DNA from 3 places in the Streptomyces sp. NBC_00996 genome. Region 1 is predicted to be linked to each of the others. Evidence: riboswitches for the same ligand, from Rfam matches in the RefSeq annotation. Region 1 holds a riboswitch; each other region holds the start of a gene.
What was found. A riboswitch is a leader RNA that binds a small molecule or an ion and turns the genes downstream of it on or off. The one in region 1 is predicted to bind thiamine pyrophosphate.

Region 2: linked by a shared signal. The riboswitch ahead of OG390_RS36745 (thiamine ABC transporter substrate binding subunit) and the one ahead of thiO (glycine oxidase ThiO) in region 1 are both predicted to bind thiamine pyrophosphate.
Region 3: linked by a shared signal. The riboswitch ahead of thiC (phosphomethylpyrimidine synthase ThiC) and the one ahead of thiO (glycine oxidase ThiO) in region 1 are both predicted to bind thiamine pyrophosphate.

Annotation. Positions count from the first base shown of each region.
Region 1 covers NZ_CP108723.1:2,925,160-2,930,690, reverse strand. The annotation lists gene pknB (Stk1 family PASTA domain-containing Ser/Thr kinase) at 1-1,089, opposite strand, end outside; gene OG390_RS13825 (thiazole synthase) at 1,327-2,121, opposite strand; gene thiS (sulfur carrier protein ThiS) at 2,125-2,325, opposite strand; gene thiO (glycine oxidase ThiO) at 2,322-3,488, opposite strand; TPP riboswitch at 3,486-3,599, opposite strand; gene OG390_RS13810 (hypothetical protein) at 3,652-3,993, shown strand; gene OG390_RS13805 (NAD(P)/FAD-dependent oxidoreductase) at 4,080-5,309, shown strand; gene OG390_RS13800 (Rv2175c family DNA-binding protein) at 5,526-5,531, shown strand, end outside.
Region 2 covers NZ_CP108723.1:7,836,504-7,842,034, forward strand. The annotation lists gene OG390_RS36735 (hypothetical protein) at 1-133, opposite strand, end outside; gene rlmN (23S rRNA (adenine(2503)-C(2))-methyltransferase RlmN) at 498-1,604, shown strand; TPP riboswitch at 1,629-1,734, shown strand; gene OG390_RS36745 (thiamine ABC transporter substrate binding subunit) at 1,812-2,900, shown strand; gene OG390_RS36750 (ABC transporter permease) at 2,876-4,555, shown strand; gene OG390_RS36755 (ABC transporter ATP-binding protein) at 4,556-5,531, shown strand, end outside.
Region 3 covers NZ_CP108723.1:5,434,803-5,440,333, reverse strand. The annotation lists gene OG390_RS25635 (IclR family transcriptional regulator) at 1-414, shown strand, start outside; gene OG390_RS25630 (SsgA family sporulation/cell division regulator) at 514-951, shown strand; gene OG390_RS25625 (YibE/F family protein) at 1,013-2,482, opposite strand; TPP riboswitch at 2,554-2,710, shown strand; gene thiC (phosphomethylpyrimidine synthase ThiC) at 2,703-4,550, shown strand; gene OG390_RS25615 (hypothetical protein) at 4,605-5,192, opposite strand; partial or broken gene OG390_RS25610 (thiamine biosynthesis protein ThiC) at 5,511-5,531, shown strand, end outside.

The DNA.
Region 1 (5,531 bases):
GGCGACGATCGCCAGCATCGTGCGCCGGGGTCGCGTGGCACGCCGGGACGGAGCGGGCGGGCCGGACTCGAACCGACTGGTCTGCTCGAACCGGCTGGTCCGGTTGAGGGCGGCGTCCTCGTCGTCCTCGTTCACGGGCAGCGGTCGCGGCACGGACAGCGAGCGCGGGATCACACTCGTACGGTCCTCGGCATTGTCGTGGCCCAGGGCGAGGGCCCCCGGCGGGACGGCGTCCAGTTGCTCGGCGGTGAGCTCGGCGCGCGCCTCCAGCACCAGACCGAGAAGCGCCACCGCGTCGTGCGGGCGCACCTCGGGATTACGGGCGGTCGCCGTGGTGACCAGCTCGTCGAGCTCGTAGGGCAGCCCCGGCACCGCGGCCGACGGCGGCGGCACGTCCGCGTGCAGATGCTGGTAGAGCACCTGGGCGGGGGAGTCCCCGGAGTACGGCTTGTCGCCGGTGAGCATTTCGTAGAGGACGACCCCGCACGCGTAGACGTCGACGCGGGTGTCGGCGGTGCCGTGCTCGATCTGCTCGGGGGCGAGATACGAGACGGTGCCGAGGACGGTCCCCGTCGTGTTCGTCACGGTGTCCACGGCCCGTACGAGACCGAAGTCCGCCACCTTGACCCGGCCGTCGTCCCCTATGAGGACGTTCTCCGGCTTCATGTCGCGGTGCACGAACCCGGCGCGGTGCGCGGCGCCGAGGGCGGCGAGCACCGGCTCCAGGATGCCGAGCGCGGCCCGCGGCTGCAGGGCGCCGCGGTCGCGCAGTACGTCGCGCAGGGTGCACCCGGCGATGTACTCCATGGCCAGATAGACGTACGACCGGTCCGCCCCCTGGTCGAAGACCTGCACCACATTGGGGTGTGCGAGCCGGGCCACCGACTTGGCCTCGCGGATGAAACGCTCGACGAACGAGCCGTCGGCGGCCAGCGTCGGGTGCATCACCTTGAGCGCGAGCACGCGGTCGAGGCGAGTGTCCAGGGCCCTGTAGACCGTGGCCATCCCGCCGACCGCGATCCGTGCGTCAACGCGATAGCGGCCGTCGAGCACCTGCCCGACAAGCGGGTCCTGAAGGGTCGTATCCACGCAGGTGAGTGTACGAGCCGCCACTGTCACGCCGCCCCGTTCAGCCGATACCGGAGCGCGACTGCAGCCGACCTGTGACGCACATCGCACGCATGCACGGATGCCGAGGAGAGGCCCGCTGCCGCGGACTCGGCCGCAGACGACCAAGGGCGAGATCGCCCCGCGGGAGACCCGCACTTCCCAGCCGACGGGAAACGAGGGTGCGTGGGTGGGAGGAGTACCCGACGCGGCGGGCACTCAGAAGGCGGGCCTCTCCGGATCCAAGCTGGCCAGGCCCTCCGCAGGAGACGACGCCTCGGCGAAGTGCCGCCGAGGAATCCGCCCCGCACGGCGGGCGAGCCGCCCCGCGTCCACCGCGTGCTTCATGGCCTCCGCCATCAGGACAGGCTCCTGCGCCCGCGTCACCGCCGAGGCAAGCATCACACCCGCACACCCCAGCTCCATCGCGAGCGCCGCATCGGACGCCGTGCCGGCCCCCGCGTCCAGAATCACCGGCACGCGCGCGTGCTCCACGATCAACTGGAAGTTGTGTGGGTTCCGGATCCCCAGCCCGGACCCGATGGGCGAGCCGAGCGGCATGATCGCGGCGCAGCCCACGTCCTCCAGCTTCCGCGCCAGGACGGGATCGTCGTTCGTGTACGGCAACACGATGAACCCCTCGTCGACGAGCGTCTCCGCGGCGTCGAGCAGCTCGATCGGGTCGGGCAGCAGCGTGCGCTCGTCGGCGATGACCTCGAGCTTGACCAGGTCCGTGCCCAGGGCTTCACGCGCGAGACGAGCGGTCAGCACGGCCTCGCCCGCGGTGAAACAGCCCGCCGTGTTCGGCAGCACGCGGATGCCGAGCTTGTCGAGCACGGACAGAACCGAGCCGTGCACGGACGCGTCCACGCGCCGCATCGCGACCGTCGTCAGCTCCGTTCCGGAGGCCACCAGCGCGCGCTCCAGCACATCGAGGCTGGGCGCACCGCCCGTGCCCATGATCAGCCGGGACGAGAAGGACGTACCAGCGAGGACAAACGGATCGTCGGCCATGGGTCAGCCTCCCTGCACGGCGGTGAGGACTTCGACGCGGTCTCCCTCGGACAGGGCGGTGGACGACCACTGCGCGCGCGGGACGACGGTTTCGTTGAGCGCGGCGGCCACGCCGGACGGAGCGGCGGTGAGGGTTGCGACGAGCGTGTCGAGAGCGGTCCCCGTGGCGATCCGCTGCCGCTCTCCGTTGACGAAGATGTTCATGCGGGCTGCTCCGTGAGGGCGGCGGCGCCGAAGCGCCGGGGGGTGAAGGGGCGGGCCACGTCGGGGAGTTCACCGGTGGTCAGGACGTGCGCCATCGCGTCACCGGTGACGGGCGTGAGGAGCACACCGTTGCGGTAGTGCCCGGTGGCGAGGAGGAGGCCGTCCAGCACGGTCGGTCCGAGGAGCGGAGCGTTGTCGGGGGAGCCGGGGCGCAGCCCCGCCCGGGTCTCCGTGAGCGGCAGCTCGGTGATCCCCGGCACCAGCTCATGGGCGTCGCGCAGCAGCTCGTACACGCCGCCCGCGGTCACCGTCGTGTCCCAGCCCAGCTCCTCGCTGGTCGCGCCCACGACGAGCTCGCCGTTCTCGCGCGGCACCAGATAGACCTGGCTTCCGCGCACGACGGCGCGGACGGTTCGGCTCAGGAAGGGCGCGTACCGGTTCGGCACGGTCAGCCGCAGTACCTGCCCCTTCACCGGCCGCACGGGCGGCAGTACGTCGTCGGGGACGCCCGCCAGACGACCGCTGAGGCTGCCTCCGGCGAGCACGACCTGACCGGCGGCCGGCTCGGTGCCGTCCGTGGTGACGACTCCGGCGGCCCGGCCCCCTACGACGCTCAGCCGCTCCGCCCAGGTCCGGTGGAACACCACCCCGGCCCGCTCGCACGCAGTGACCAGGGCCTTGGCGAGCCGGCGCGGATCGATCTGATGGTCGCCGTCGACCCTCAGACCACCGCGTACGCCGGGTGCGAGCATCGGCTCCAGACGGCGGCACTCGCGCCCGCTCAGCCACTCCGAGTCGAGCCCCGACTGCCGTTGCAGGGTGTGCAGTTCCCGCAGATGCGCGCGGTCGTCGGCGTCCAGCGCGACGGCCAGCGTGCCGCACTGGCGGTAGCCGAGGTCCTGGCCCGTCGCCTCGGCGAGCTCGGCGGCGAAGTCCGGATAGCGGCGCGCTGAGGCGAGGTTGAGGCCCAGCAGGGTCTGCTCGCCGTAGTGCAGTTCGGTGACGGCGGCGAGCATCCCGGCCGCGACCTGGGCCGCTCCGCCGCCCGGTTCGGGATCCACCACGGCGGTCGTGAACCCGCGTTGCGCGGCCCGCCAGGCCGTCACCAGCCCGATGATTCCGCCCCCGATGACGAGGACGTCTGACGTACGCGTAGGCGACATGGGCGTCCAGCCCCTCCCTTCGCCGGCATGACCCGGATCAGGTTCGTACGGTCGGAGGCCGTCCCAGCCTCCCTCTCAGCCCGGTGCGTCCGGGCTCCCGCGAGTGCTTTACGTTGGCCACCCTAGCCCGCCGCCACCTGTCTCAGTAAGGGAGCCTCCGCCCATGCCCCGCTCGCTCGACGGCCTCGTCCTCGCCCCGGTCGCCGACCAGGCGCCAGGTCAGGTGGGTACCCGCACCCGGTTCACGTACCACGAGAAGGACGGCGAGATCTGGGCCGAGTACGCGGGTGGCGATGTCGTACGCGGGCATCTCGTGGGTACCCGTGAGAGGGACCGCCTCGACTTCCGGTATGTGCAGCTGAAGCGCGACGGCGGCACCTCGTCGGGGCACTGCGTGTCCCGCGTGGTCGAGCTGCCCGACGGGCGGGTACGCCTGGAGGAGACCTGGGAATGGGAGTCGCAGACGGGCAGCGGGACGAGCGTGGTGGAAGAAGTGGACGAGTGAGCGTGGGAGGAGTGGACGTGCACTGTGCAACAGGTCACTGAGCACGTCCCCTGACTGACAAATTGTCAATTGTCTATGGTGATCAGGTGAGCGAGCAGACGCAGGCGCAAGGGCGTACGGCACGGCGAGTCGTCGTCGTGGGCGCGGGCATGGCCGGTGTGCAGACCGCGGTCGCCCTGCGCGAACAGGGCTTCACCGGCAGTGTGACGCTGATCGGCGCGGAGCCCCATCAGCCGTACGACCGGCCACCGCTGTCCAAGGCCGTCCTGCTCGGCAAGGCCGAGGGCTCCGCCTTCGATGTCGACTTCGAGGCACTGGACATCGAACTGCAGCTCGGACGCGAGGCGCTCGGCCTGCGCCCCGAGGACCATGAGCTGGACACTGCCACCGGGCCCGTGCCCTACGACGTCCTGGTCGTCGCGACCGGCGCGGAACCGATTCAGCTGCCGGGCGCGGAGGGAGTGCCCGGGGTCCATCTGCTGCGCACCCTGGACGACGCCGAGCGGCTGCGTCCCGTCCTCGCGCAGCAGCACGACATCGTGGTCGTCGGGGCCGGCTGGATCGGCGCCGAGTTCGCCACGGCGGCGCGCGAGGCGGGGTGCGCGGTGACGGTCGTCGAGGCCGCCGACCGGCCGCTCGCCGGCGCGCTGCCCGCCGAGGTGGCGGCGCCGATGGCGGCCTGGTACGCGAGCAGCGGGGCGTCGCTGCGTACGCACGCGCGCGTGGAGCGCATCGAGCCCGGCGTGGTGGTGCTGGACGACGGTTCCCGCGTTCCCGCGGGCGCCGTGGTCGTCGGCATCGGCGCGCGCCCCGCGACCGCCTGGCTGGCCGGCTCCGGCATCGCGCTCGGCGCCCACCGCGAGGTGGTGGCCGACGACCACCTGCGCACCTCCGTACCGGACGTCTACGCGGTCGGTGACTGCGCCTCCTTCCCGTCGGGAAGGTATGAGAACCGCCTGCTGGTCCACCACTGGGACAACGCCCTCCAGGGTCCGCGCACGGTCGCCGCGAACATCATCGGCGAGGCTCCCGCCGCGTACGACCCCGTCCCGTACTTCTGGTCCGAGCAGTTCGGCCGTTTCGTCCAGTACGTGGGCCACCACGCCCCCGCCGACACGACCCTCTGGCGCGGTGACCCCTCCGCGCCCGCCTGGACGGTCTGCTGGCTCCGCGACACCCGCCTGGTCGCCCTCCTGGCGGTGGGCCGACCGAGGGATCTGGCCCAGGGCCGCCGGCTCATCGAGGCGGGCACCCCGATGAACCCGGAACTTCTGGTGGACCCGTCGAAACCGCTGAAGGCGGCGACGGCGGCGTAGCCGACACCTCTTCAGCCGCCGGAGGAACCCCCGATTCGGCGGAGCCGGAGATCGTTTCGGCGCGATCGCTGGACGGCGGGACGCCCCGACCGCGGATTCCGGCGGTGTTTCCGGCAGTGCCGAGCGGCCGAAACCCACCCGATCGCAGGAGCGCGGGACCCCGGCCCGGGCGGGACTCGGGTACCGAGTGTCAGTCCGGGATGGCAGGCTTGTCCCGTGACC
Region 2 (5,531 bases), 4.9 Mb from region 1:
GTGCCACCTCGGACGCTTCGCGCCATCGGTGCCACTGCGCCTCGTACTCCTCGCCGGTGAGGCCCGCGAGCTTCGCGCGTTCCTCTTCGGCGCAATGTTCCAGCTTGATGAGTTCATCGGGAATGTCCGCCACGATCCGGATCCTAAGCTCATGTGCTCAGCGCGCCGACCTTGCGACGTGCCGATGGCGCGGTGGAGCCCGCGGCGGGCCGGCCGCTCTCGATACGAAGATCACGAACTGTTCGCGATCTTCGAAGGGGTGCGGCTTGCCGTCCACCGCCGTGCCGCGACGGGCACCGCGTGTGCCGGCGGCCGTCTCGCACCCTCCTGGCTTCATCGGGGCTCTAACCCGCGCGTATGCCGTCACGAGGCGGGATGGGTCGGGCCGTCTGTGGGCCGCCGGAGGAAAGCCGAGGACGACCGGGTACGACCGATGACGATCACCGCACGTCTCGGGCCCCAGGTCACCCAAATCGATCTGCGACACTGGTACGGCCATGCCTAAGCCCGGAGAACTCACTTTCGTCGCCCCGCGCGGAGCCCAGAAGCCGCCGCGGCACCTTGCCGATCTCACGCCCGCCGAGCGCAAAGAGGCGGTTGCCGCGATCGGTGAGAAGCCGTTTCGTGCCAAGCAGCTCTCGCAGCACTACTTCGCGCGGTACGCGCACGACCCCGCGGAGTGGACGGACATCCCGGCTGCCTCGCGCGGCAAGCTCCAGGAGGCGTTGCTCCCCGAGCTGATGACGGTCGTGCGGCATCTGTCCACCGATCAGGACACCACCCGCAAGACCCTGTGGCGGCTCTTCGACGGCACGCTGGTCGAATCCGTGCTGATGCGCTACCCGGACCGGGTGACCATGTGCATCAGCTCGCAGGCCGGCTGCGGGATGAACTGTCCGTTCTGCGCCACCGGGCAGGCCGGTCTCGACCGGAACCTGTCGACCGGTGAGATCGTGCACCAGATCGTGGACGGGATGCGCGCCCTCAGGGACGGCGAGATCCCGGGCGGTCCGGCGCGGCTGAGCAACATCGTCTTCATGGGCATGGGCGAGCCGCTCGCCAACTACAAGCGAGTGGTCGGGGCGATCCGGGCGCTCACCGACCCCGAGCCCGACGGGCTCGGGCTGTCGCAGCGCGGAATCACCGTGTCCACCGTGGGGCTCGTCCCCGCGATCCACCGGTTCTCCGACGAGGGCTTCAAGTGCCGCCTCGCCATCTCGCTGCACGCGCCGGACGACGAACTGCGCGACACCCTCGTACCGGTCAATACGCGGTGGAAGGTGCGGGAAGTTCTCGACGCCGGCTGGGAGTACGCGGCCAGGTCCGGACGTCGGCTGTCCATCGAGTACGCCCTCATCCGGGACATCAACGACCAGGCGTGGCGCGGTGACCGGCTCGGGCGGCTGCTCAAGGGCAAGCCGGTGCACGTCAATCTCATCCCGTTGAACCCGACCCCCGGCTCGAAGTGGACCGCCTCGCGGCCCGAGGACGAGAAGGCGTTCGTGGAGGCGATCGCGGCCCACGGGGTGCCGGTGACCATCCGGGACACCCGGGGCCAGGAGATCGACGGGGCGTGCGGTCAGCTCGCTGCCACCGAGCGGTAACCTGTCCTGCGTACGTACATCTTCATATTCCGACAGGGGAGCGCCACAGCGCTGAGAGTGCGGGAGAGACCGCAGACCCTCTGAACCTTGCCCAGGTCATTCTGGGTAGGAAGTTCGGTCACCACTCAAGCTGTTGCGCCCTGCCCGGGAACTGTCAGAGGTTCCGGGCAGGGCCGCGTCTCTTCCTGGTCAGCCAGGAGGAAATCAGTGAGCAACACCAAGAAGTTCGCGTCCGTGGCCGTCGGCCTGGGCCTGGTCACGCTGCCCGTGCTGACGGCGTGCGGGTCCACCGACAGCGGTGGCTCCGCGGACTCCAAGGCCGTGACGCTCGTCAGCCACGACTCGTGGGCCGTGTCCAAGAGCGTGCTGAAGGACTTCGAGAAGCAGTCCGGGTACAAGGTCAAGGTCCTGAAGGACGGCGACGCCGGGCAGGCCGTCAACAAGGCGATCCTCACCAAGGACAACCCCCAGGGCGACGTCTTCTTCGGCGTCGACAACACCCTGCTGTCCCGCGCGCTCGACAACGGGCTCTTCCAGTCGTACGAGGCCAAGGGCTCGGACCTGGTCCTCCCGGAGTACCGGGTCGACCAGGGCAAGCACCGGGTCACGCCCATCGACTCCGGCGACATCTGTGTCAACTACGACAAGGCCTACTTCAGCGAGCACAAGCTGACGCCGCCGCAGTCCTTCGACGACCTGATCAAGCCCGAGTACAAGAACCTCCTCGTCACCGAGAACGCCTCCACGTCCTCGCCCGGCCTCGGCTTCCTGCTCGGGACCGCCGCGAAGTACGGCGATGGGGGAGGCTGGCAGGACTACTGGAAGAAGCTCAAGGCCAACGGCGTCAAGGTCGTCGACGGCTGGGAGCAGGCGTACAACGACGAGTTCTCCGGATCCGCCGGCGGCAAGAAGGCCAAGGCCGACCGCCCGCTGGTCGTCTCGTACGCCTCCTCGCCGCCCGCCGAGGTCATCTACGCCGACCCGAAGCCGACGACCGCGCCGACCGGCGTCGCGAACGGCACCTGCTTCCGGCAGGTCGAGTACGCGGGGCTGCTGAGCAACGCGAAGAACACCAAGGGCGGCAAGGCGCTCCTCGACTTCCTGCTCACCAAGGAGTTCCAGGACGACATGCCGCTCAACATGTTCGTCTACCCGGTACGGGAGGCCGCTCAGGTGCCACCGGAGTTCACGAAGTTCGGCCCGCAGGCCAAGGACCCCGAGACCATGACCCCCGCCAAGATCGCCGACAACCGTGACCAGTGGGTCAAGTCGTGGACCTCGCTCGTACTGAAGTAGCTCCGCCGAAGGCCCGGAAGGGGAGTGCGGCGCGGCTGGGGCTCATGGCCCTGCCCGTCGCGTTCTTCGCCGTCTTCTTCGCCTACCCCGTCGCCGCGATCGTGGCCCGCGGTCTGAAGGTCGACGGGGCCTGGCAGTTGGGGCGGATCGGCGATGTGCTCGCGCAGTCGGACATCCGGCACGTGCTGTGGTTCACCACGTGGCAGGCGCTCGCCTCGACAGTGCTCACGCTGCTGATCGCGATCCCCGGCGCGTATGTGTTCGCGCGCTTCGATTTCAGGGGCAAGCAGGTCCTGCGGGCGGTCGTGACCGTGCCCTTCGTGCTGCCCACCGTCGTTGTCGGTACGGCCTTCCTGGCTCTTGTCGGCCGCGGCGGGCTCCTGGACGAGCTGTGGGGCGTACGGCTCGACACCACCGTCTGGGCGATCCTGCTCGCGCATGTCTTCTTCAACTACGCGGTCGTCGTACGGACGGTCGGTGGGCTCTGGTCGCAACTCGACCCGCGCCAGGAGGAGGCCGCGCGGATGCTCGGCGCCTCCCGGTTCGCGGCCTGGCGCAAGGTGACGCTGCCGGCCCTGAGTCCGGCCGTGGCCGCCGCGGCGCTCATGGTCTTCCTCTTCACTTTCACCTCCTTCGGTGTGGTGCAGATCCTCGGCGGGCCCACCTTCTCGACGCTCGAAGTCGAGATCTACCGGCAGACCTCGGAGATCTTCGACTTGGCGACGGCGGCGGTGCTGACGATGATCCAGTTCATGGCCGTGGGCGCGATCCTCGTCGTGCACGCCCGGACCGTACGCCGTCGGGAGACCGCGCTGCGTCTGGTGGCCCCGGAGGCGACCGCGCGCCGGCCGCGCGGGGCCGCGCAATGGGCGCTGCTGGCGGGGGTGCTGGCGAGCATCGTCGTCCTCCTCGTGCTGCCGCTCGGCGTGCTGGTCCAGCGCTCCCTCGACACCCCCGGCGGCTACGGGTTCGCGTACTACAAGGCGCTGACCTCCGCCGACGGCGGCATCTTCCTCGTCGCGCCGATCGAAGCCATCGGCAACTCGCTGGAGTACGCGCTCGCCGCAACCGCCATCGCCGTGGCGATCGGGGGGCTGGCGGCAGCGGCCCTGACGCGCCGCAACACCGGCCGTCTCGTGCGGGGCTTCGACGCCCTGCTGATGCTGCCGCTCGGCGTCTCCGCGGTGACCGTCGGCTTCGGGTTCCTGATCGCACTGGACAAGCCACCGCTGGATCTACGAGCGTCCTGGATCCTGGTGCCGCTCGCGCAGGCGCTGGTGGGCGTCCCCTTCGTCGTACGGACGATGCTGCCCGTGCTGCGGGCGGTGGACGGGCGGCTGCGGGAGGCGGCGGCCGTGCTCGGGGCGTCGCCGTGGCGGGTGTGGCGCGAGGTCGACCTGCCGATGGTGCGGCGGGCGCTGCTGATCGCGGCCGGGTTCGCCTTCGCCGTGTCGCTCGGCGAGTTCGGGGCGACCGTCTTCATCGCACGGCCCGACAATCCGACGCTGCCGGTCGCCGTGGCCCGGCTGCTCGGGCGGGCGGGCGACCTCAACTACGGCCAGGCGATGGCCCTTTCGGCGATCTTGATGGTGGTGTGCGCGGTGGCGCTGCTGCTGTTGGAGCGCGTACGGACCGACCGGACCGGGGAGTTCTAGATGCTGCTGAGCCTCGAAGGCGCGACCGTACGCTTCGGTGGGCGGCCGGTGCTCGATGCCGTCGACCTCGATGTCGCCGAGCACGAGATCGTCTGTGTGCTCGGGCCGAGCGGCAGCGGCAAGTCCACGTTGCTGCGGGCGGTGGCCGGATTGCAGTCGCTGGATGCGGGCCGTGTGGTACTGGGCGGACGCGACCAGGCAGCGGTGCCGGCGCACAAGCGGGGCGTCGGCCTGATGTTCCAGGACCACCAGCTCTTCCCGCAACGGGACGTGGGCGGCAATGTCGCCTTCGGGTTGCGGATGCACGGGGCGCCGAAGGGGCGACAAAACCTGGAAGTAGGAGAGTTGCTGGAGCTCGTCGGGCTGCCGGGTGCCGAACGGCGGGCCGTCGCGGAACTCTCCGGCGGCGAGCAGCAGCGGGTCGCGCTGGCCCGCGCGCTCGCACCCCGCCCGAGCCTGCTGATGCTCGACGAGCCGCTCGGCCAGCTGGACCGCTCGCTGCGCGAACGGCTCGTGGTGGAACTGCGGGAGCTGTTCGACGAGTTGGGCACGACCGTGCTCGCCGTCACGCACGACCAGGGCGAGGCCTTCGCGCTCGCGGACCGGGTCGTGGTGATGCGGGACGGGCGGATCGCCCAGTCCGGTACGCCGCTCGAGGTCTGGCAGCGCCCCGCGGACGAGTTCGTGGCCCGCTTCCTCGGCTTCGACAACGTGGTCGGGGCGACGGTGAGCGGGGAGGTCGCGGACACCCCCTGGGGGAAGGTTCCGGTGCCGGAAGGCGCCCCCCAGGGGCCGGGCACACTCCTCGTACGGCCCGCCGGCGTACGGCTCGTGGCAGCGGCCGACGGGCTGCGCTGCACGGTTGCCGCGCGCACCTTCCGGGGCACCCACGTTGCCGTGCATCTGCAGCCGGAGGAGGCGCCCCGGCTGGAAGCGGCGTGTGCGCTGCGGGATGCGCCGGAGCCCGGCGACGAGG
Region 3 (5,531 bases), 2.5 Mb from region 1:
TGCGTCGCCGACACCCCGGGCAACCCCGCGGTCGAGGAGTGGGCCGACTTCCGGGAGACCGGGCACGCGCACGCGATCGGCCAGTGCCTGCTGTCCCAGTTGGACGAGAAGGCCCGCCGGGACCACCTCGACCGCTACCCGGTGCAGTCGATCACTCCGTACACGGTGCGTGACAATGACAGCCTGCTGCGACGCCTGGATCGGACGGGACGGATGGAGCCCGTCATCGAGCGCCAGGAATACGCGCTGGGCACCGTCTGCGCCGCGATCCCCATCACGGCAGGCTCAACTGCGGGGACGATGGCCATTTCTCTGCCTTCTCATCAGGCCGGGCGACTGCTGCCCGCCGCACGCCAATTGCAGAGCGAAATCGGCAAGTTGCTAGGGACACTCGCGATCTCTATCAGTATCTGAAAACTCACTCCTTGTGATCACTCGTGCACGTTGAGCAAGATTCCAGCAGTGTCAGGGGGACGATTCCTGGCCAGTCGACGGCAAACGACGGGGTAGGCGATGCGCGAGTCGGTACAGGCAGAGGTCATGATGAACTTCCTCGTGTCGGAGGAGTTGTCCTTCCGTATTCCGGTGGAGCTCCGATACGAGACCTGTGATCCGTACGCGGTGCGGCTGACCTTCCATTTGCCCGGAGACGCTCCTGTGACCTGGGCATTCGGGCGGGAGTTGCTGGTCGACGGCGTGGGCCGGCCATGCGGTGACGGCGATGTGCACATCGCGCCCGCAGACCCGGAGGCGTTCGGCGAGGTGCTGATCCGGCTTCAGGTGGGCGGCGACCACGCGCTGTTCCGGTCCGGCGCGGCGCCGCTCGTGGCATTTCTCGACCGTACGGACAAGCTGGTGCCGCTGGGGCAGGAGCGTTCCCTGGCCGACTTCGACACGCACCTCGACGAGGCGCTGGACCGTATTCTGGCGGAGGAGCAGAGCGCGGGCTGACGCACCGCCACCCTCCCAGTGGAGTAACGCTTCCTCACAAGGGGCGCGGCGCCGGATGCTCTCAGCGCTTGCGGCGACGGCCCTTCCCACTGCGTACCGGCGTCCTGGCTCCCGCGGGCTCCACAGGTCCGGCCTCGGTGTCCGTGCGGTCCGCGGATACCACCAGCGCGGCCAGCGCCGTGGTCACCGGCACCGAGGCGACCAGGCCGATCGAGCCGATCAGGGTGCGCACGATCTCCTCGGCGACCAGCTCGCTGTTGGCGACCGCGCCCACGCTGCTCTGCGCGATCGAGAAGAGCAGCAGCAGCGGCAGCGCGGCGCCCGCGTACGCCAGGACAAGGGTGTTGACGACCGATGCGATGTGGTCGCGGCCGATGCGGATGCCCGCGCGGTACAGGCCACGCCAGCCCATCGTCGGATTCGCCTCGTGCAGCTCCCAGACCGCGGACGTCTGCGTCACCGTCACATCGTCGAGCACACCGAGCGAACCGATGATGACACCCGCCAGCAGCAGACCGCTCATGTCGATGGACGGATACAAGCCGTGGATCAGGCCGGTGTTGTCGTCGGTGTTTCCGGTCAGCGCCGCCCAGCCGATGAAGACGGAGCCGAGCACGCCGATCAGTACCAGCGAGAGCAGTGTGCCGATGACGGCCACCGACGTGCGGGCCGAGAGGCCGTGGCACATGTAGAGCGCGATCAGCATGATGGCGCTGGCCCCGACGACCGCCACGATCAGCGGGTCCGAGCCGTGCAGGATCGCCGGCAGGATGAAGAAATTCAGGATCAGGAAGCTGATGGCCAGCGCGATGAGCGCCATGACGCCGCGCATCCGGCCCACCACCACGACGACCAGCGCGAAGATCCCCGCGAGCAGCGCCAGGGGGAACTTCCGGTTCACGTCGGTGACCGAGTACTGCAAGTCCTTGGGCGCGGAGGGCTCGTACGCGACCACGACCTTCTCGCCCTGGTGCAACTGCCGTGACTGGTCCGGCTGGACGATCTCGGTGAACGTACGGCCCTTGTCCTTGCCGGTGTCGATCCGAATCGTCGCCTTCTTGCAGTCACCCGTCGCCTGCTGCTGCGCGGAGGAGCCCTCAGCGGTGGACGTGTCACCGGTCGGGGTCTCCCCCGAGGCGTTCACGGACTTGCAGTCCACCTTGTCGACCTTGGCGACCGTCGCCTGCTGGGTCTGCCGGTCGAAGCCGACGCCGGTGCGCTCGTGGGACGGTGCGCCGCCGGGCCAGAGCACCACGAGCCCCACGACGACCGCCGTCGCGAAGGGGATCAGTACCGCGGCGATGACCTTGCGCAGGTGCTTGGAGACGGGCGTTGCAGGGCCGTGGCTGTGACTGTGCGAGTGGCCGTGCGCGCCGCCAGGACCGTGGCTGTCGCCGGGGCTCGGGCCATGGCCGCCACCGCCCGGTCCATGTCCGCGGCCGTCGCCGGAACCGTGTCCATGGCCGTCACCGGAGCCGGACCCGCGAGGCGGATCGGACGGTGGGAACGGAGGCTGCTGCATTGTGGTCACCGCCCGATCATCGCAAGAACGAAGGGGGCCCTCTGTTCAGCGCGCCAGATATGACGCTAGCGTGGAGGCACCTTTGCACACGCGGGAGCTCGGAGCACCGGGCTGAGAGGGCGCTGACCTTCGTCTCGGCGATGTTTCACATGAAACATCGACAGACGGAAGCCGCTGCGTCGACCGCCGAACCTGTTACCGGGTAATGCCGGCGTAGGGAGTAGGTCTCATGACCAACAAGGACGTACGCACGCCTGCCTCCAGCCAGACGGATGGGGCGCTTGCTCCGGCCGAGAACGGTGGGGCATCCGCCCCGGCCGAGAACGGCGAGGCCGGGAAGTCCATTGGCTGGCACAAGGCGTATGTCGGCGGCTCACGCCCTGATCTACGAGTGCCGGTCCGCCAGGTGCACCTCACAAACGGGCAGTCCGTCACGCTGTACGACACCTCCGGCCCGTACACCGATCCGACCGTCGACACCGACGTACGCAGGGGTCTGACGCCGCTGCGCGAGAACTGGATCATCGCCCGCGGCGACACCGAGGAGTACGCGGGCCGTCCGGTCCGCCCCGAGGACGACGGGGTCAAGCACACGTCGCCGCGCGGGGGGCTGCGCAACCTCGACGCGGTCTTCCCGGGGCGGCCGCGCCAGCCGCGCCGGGGCCGCCCCGGACAGGCGGTGACGCAACTTGCGTACGCCCGCCACGGTGAGATCACGCCCGAGATGGAGTTCGTGGCGGTCCGCGAGAACATCGACCCCGAGGTCGTACGCGAGGAGATCGCCGCGGGTCGCGCGGTGCTGCCCGCGAACGTCAACCACCCGGAGATCGAGCCGATGATCATCGGCAAGCGGTTCCTGGTGAAGGTCAACGCCAACATCGGCAACTCGGCCGTGACGTCCTCCATCGAGGAGGAGGTCGAGAAGATGACCTGGGCGACCCGCTGGGGCGCCGACACGGTCATGGACCTGTCCACCGGCCGCAACATCCACACCACCCGCGAGTGGGTGCTGCGCAACTCCCCCGTCCCCATCGGCACGGTGCCGCTCTATCAGGCGCTGGAGAAGGTCGACGGCCGCGCCGAGGAACTGACCTGGGAGATCTACAAGGACACGGTCATCGAGCAGGCTGAGCAGGGCGTGGACTACATGACGGTCCACGCGGGCGTGCGCCTGCCGTATGTGCCCCTCACCGCGAACCGCAAGACAGGCATCGTCTCGCGCGGCGGCTCGATCATGGCGGCCTGGTGCCTGGCGCACCACAAGGAGTCGTTCCTGTACGAGAACTTCGAGGAGCTCTGCGAGATCCTCGCGGCGTACGACGTCACGTACTCACTCGGCGACGGCCTGCGGCCCGGCTCCATCGCGGACGCCAACGACGCTGCGCAGTTCGCGGAGTTGAGGACGCTCGGGGAACTCAACACGATCGCCAAGCGTTTCAACGTACAGACCATGATCGAAGGGCCGGGACATGTCCCGATGCACAAGATCAAGGAGAACATCGACCTTCAGCAGGAGATCTGTGATGAAGCTCCGTTCTATACGCTCGGCCCGCTGACGACGGACGTCGCGCCGGCGTACGACCACATCACCTCCGGCATCGGTGCCGCGATGATCGCCTGGTGGGGCACGGCCATGCTCTGCTATGTCACGCCCAAGGAGCACTTGGGCCTGCCCAACCGTGACGACGTCAAGACCGGCGTCATCACCTACAAGATCGCCGCCCACGCAGCCGACCTCGCCAAGGGGCACCCCGGTGCGCAGGAATGGGATGACGCGCTGTCCGACGCCCGCTTCGAGTTCCGGTGGGAGGACCAGTTCAATCTGGCCCTCGACCCGGACACGGCACGGGAGTTCCACGACGAGACACTGCCGGCCGAACCCGCCAAGACGGCCCACTTCTGCTCCATGTGCGGGCCGAAGTTCTGCTCGATGAAGATTAGCCAAAGCATCACAGAGCAGTTCGGTGGTACAGCGGCTGCCGGGGCGTCTGCGGAGGAGGTCGCTGAGGGGATGCTCCAGAAGTCGAAGGAGTTCGCCGCGAGCGGTAACAGGGTCTACCTGCCGCTGGCGGACTGACTGCTGCAACGGCGGTGTTCCCTGGGGCAGTCGACCAAGGAGCGCCGCCGTAGTTCACTGTCGCTGGGCATTCCTGAGCCGCTCGACCTGCTTGTTGATCAAATCGGCGGGGAAGAAGGCGGGACTGCCACCCACCTTCATCGTGTCGAACGATGCGATGGTGGTACCGACTCGAACAACGAAGTATCGATCGATCCGGGGGACTGTCCTGTCTGGCCCGCCCTTCTTTGCCGGAGGGAGAGTGGCAGGGGTAGTCATGCGGAAGCGCACCGCTTCGTCGCCGATGTCCAGTGACTTCTCGGCAGTTATCTCCGCCTGGTACTTCCCGGTATAGCCCACCCCGGAGAAGGACTTGCATGTCTTGAGCCCGTTACGTACCTGTTTGAAGGCCTGTTGAGCCCCCGTGCCTTCGTAGGCCGCAAGTGTGGAGCCCCCTGGATAGATGTCGCCGTTCCAGTTGAAGATCTGGAGCACAACGGCAGACCTGGCCACACCGCTCGTGGAGTCAAACACCTTCTGACAGACAGGATCTGAGACAGGAGGGAACGACTCTTGTTCGCTCTTCGGGTGGGGCACCTGTATCGCTGTCCCGCCTTCATCGGCCTGAGGAACTTCTCCCTCTTGGAAGACAAGGGACTTCAACTGTTCCGTGGTCAGGGGACGTGCGGCGACTTCAGCCGAAGCTGATTCCCTTGCTGTCTCCTTTGAGGAGTGCGCCCCTTGATCCGTTCCGCAACTACAGATGGCTGGTGCGGCGGCGACCAGCATTGCGCTGGTCAGCTTCGGCCGCGATGAACCGGCGAGCATCTTCGCCCAGGGAGTGTGATCAGGGACGCAGACGCTACCGCGCCACCCAGCGCTTCGGCAGACGGTTTCAGGGTCCGACGTGCCGCTTCGCACCCAGGGTCGGCTCCGATCGGATGCGGGGTCTGCTCTTATCGGCCCATCTCAGGGGTGTGGTTGCCTTCGATGAAGATCTCG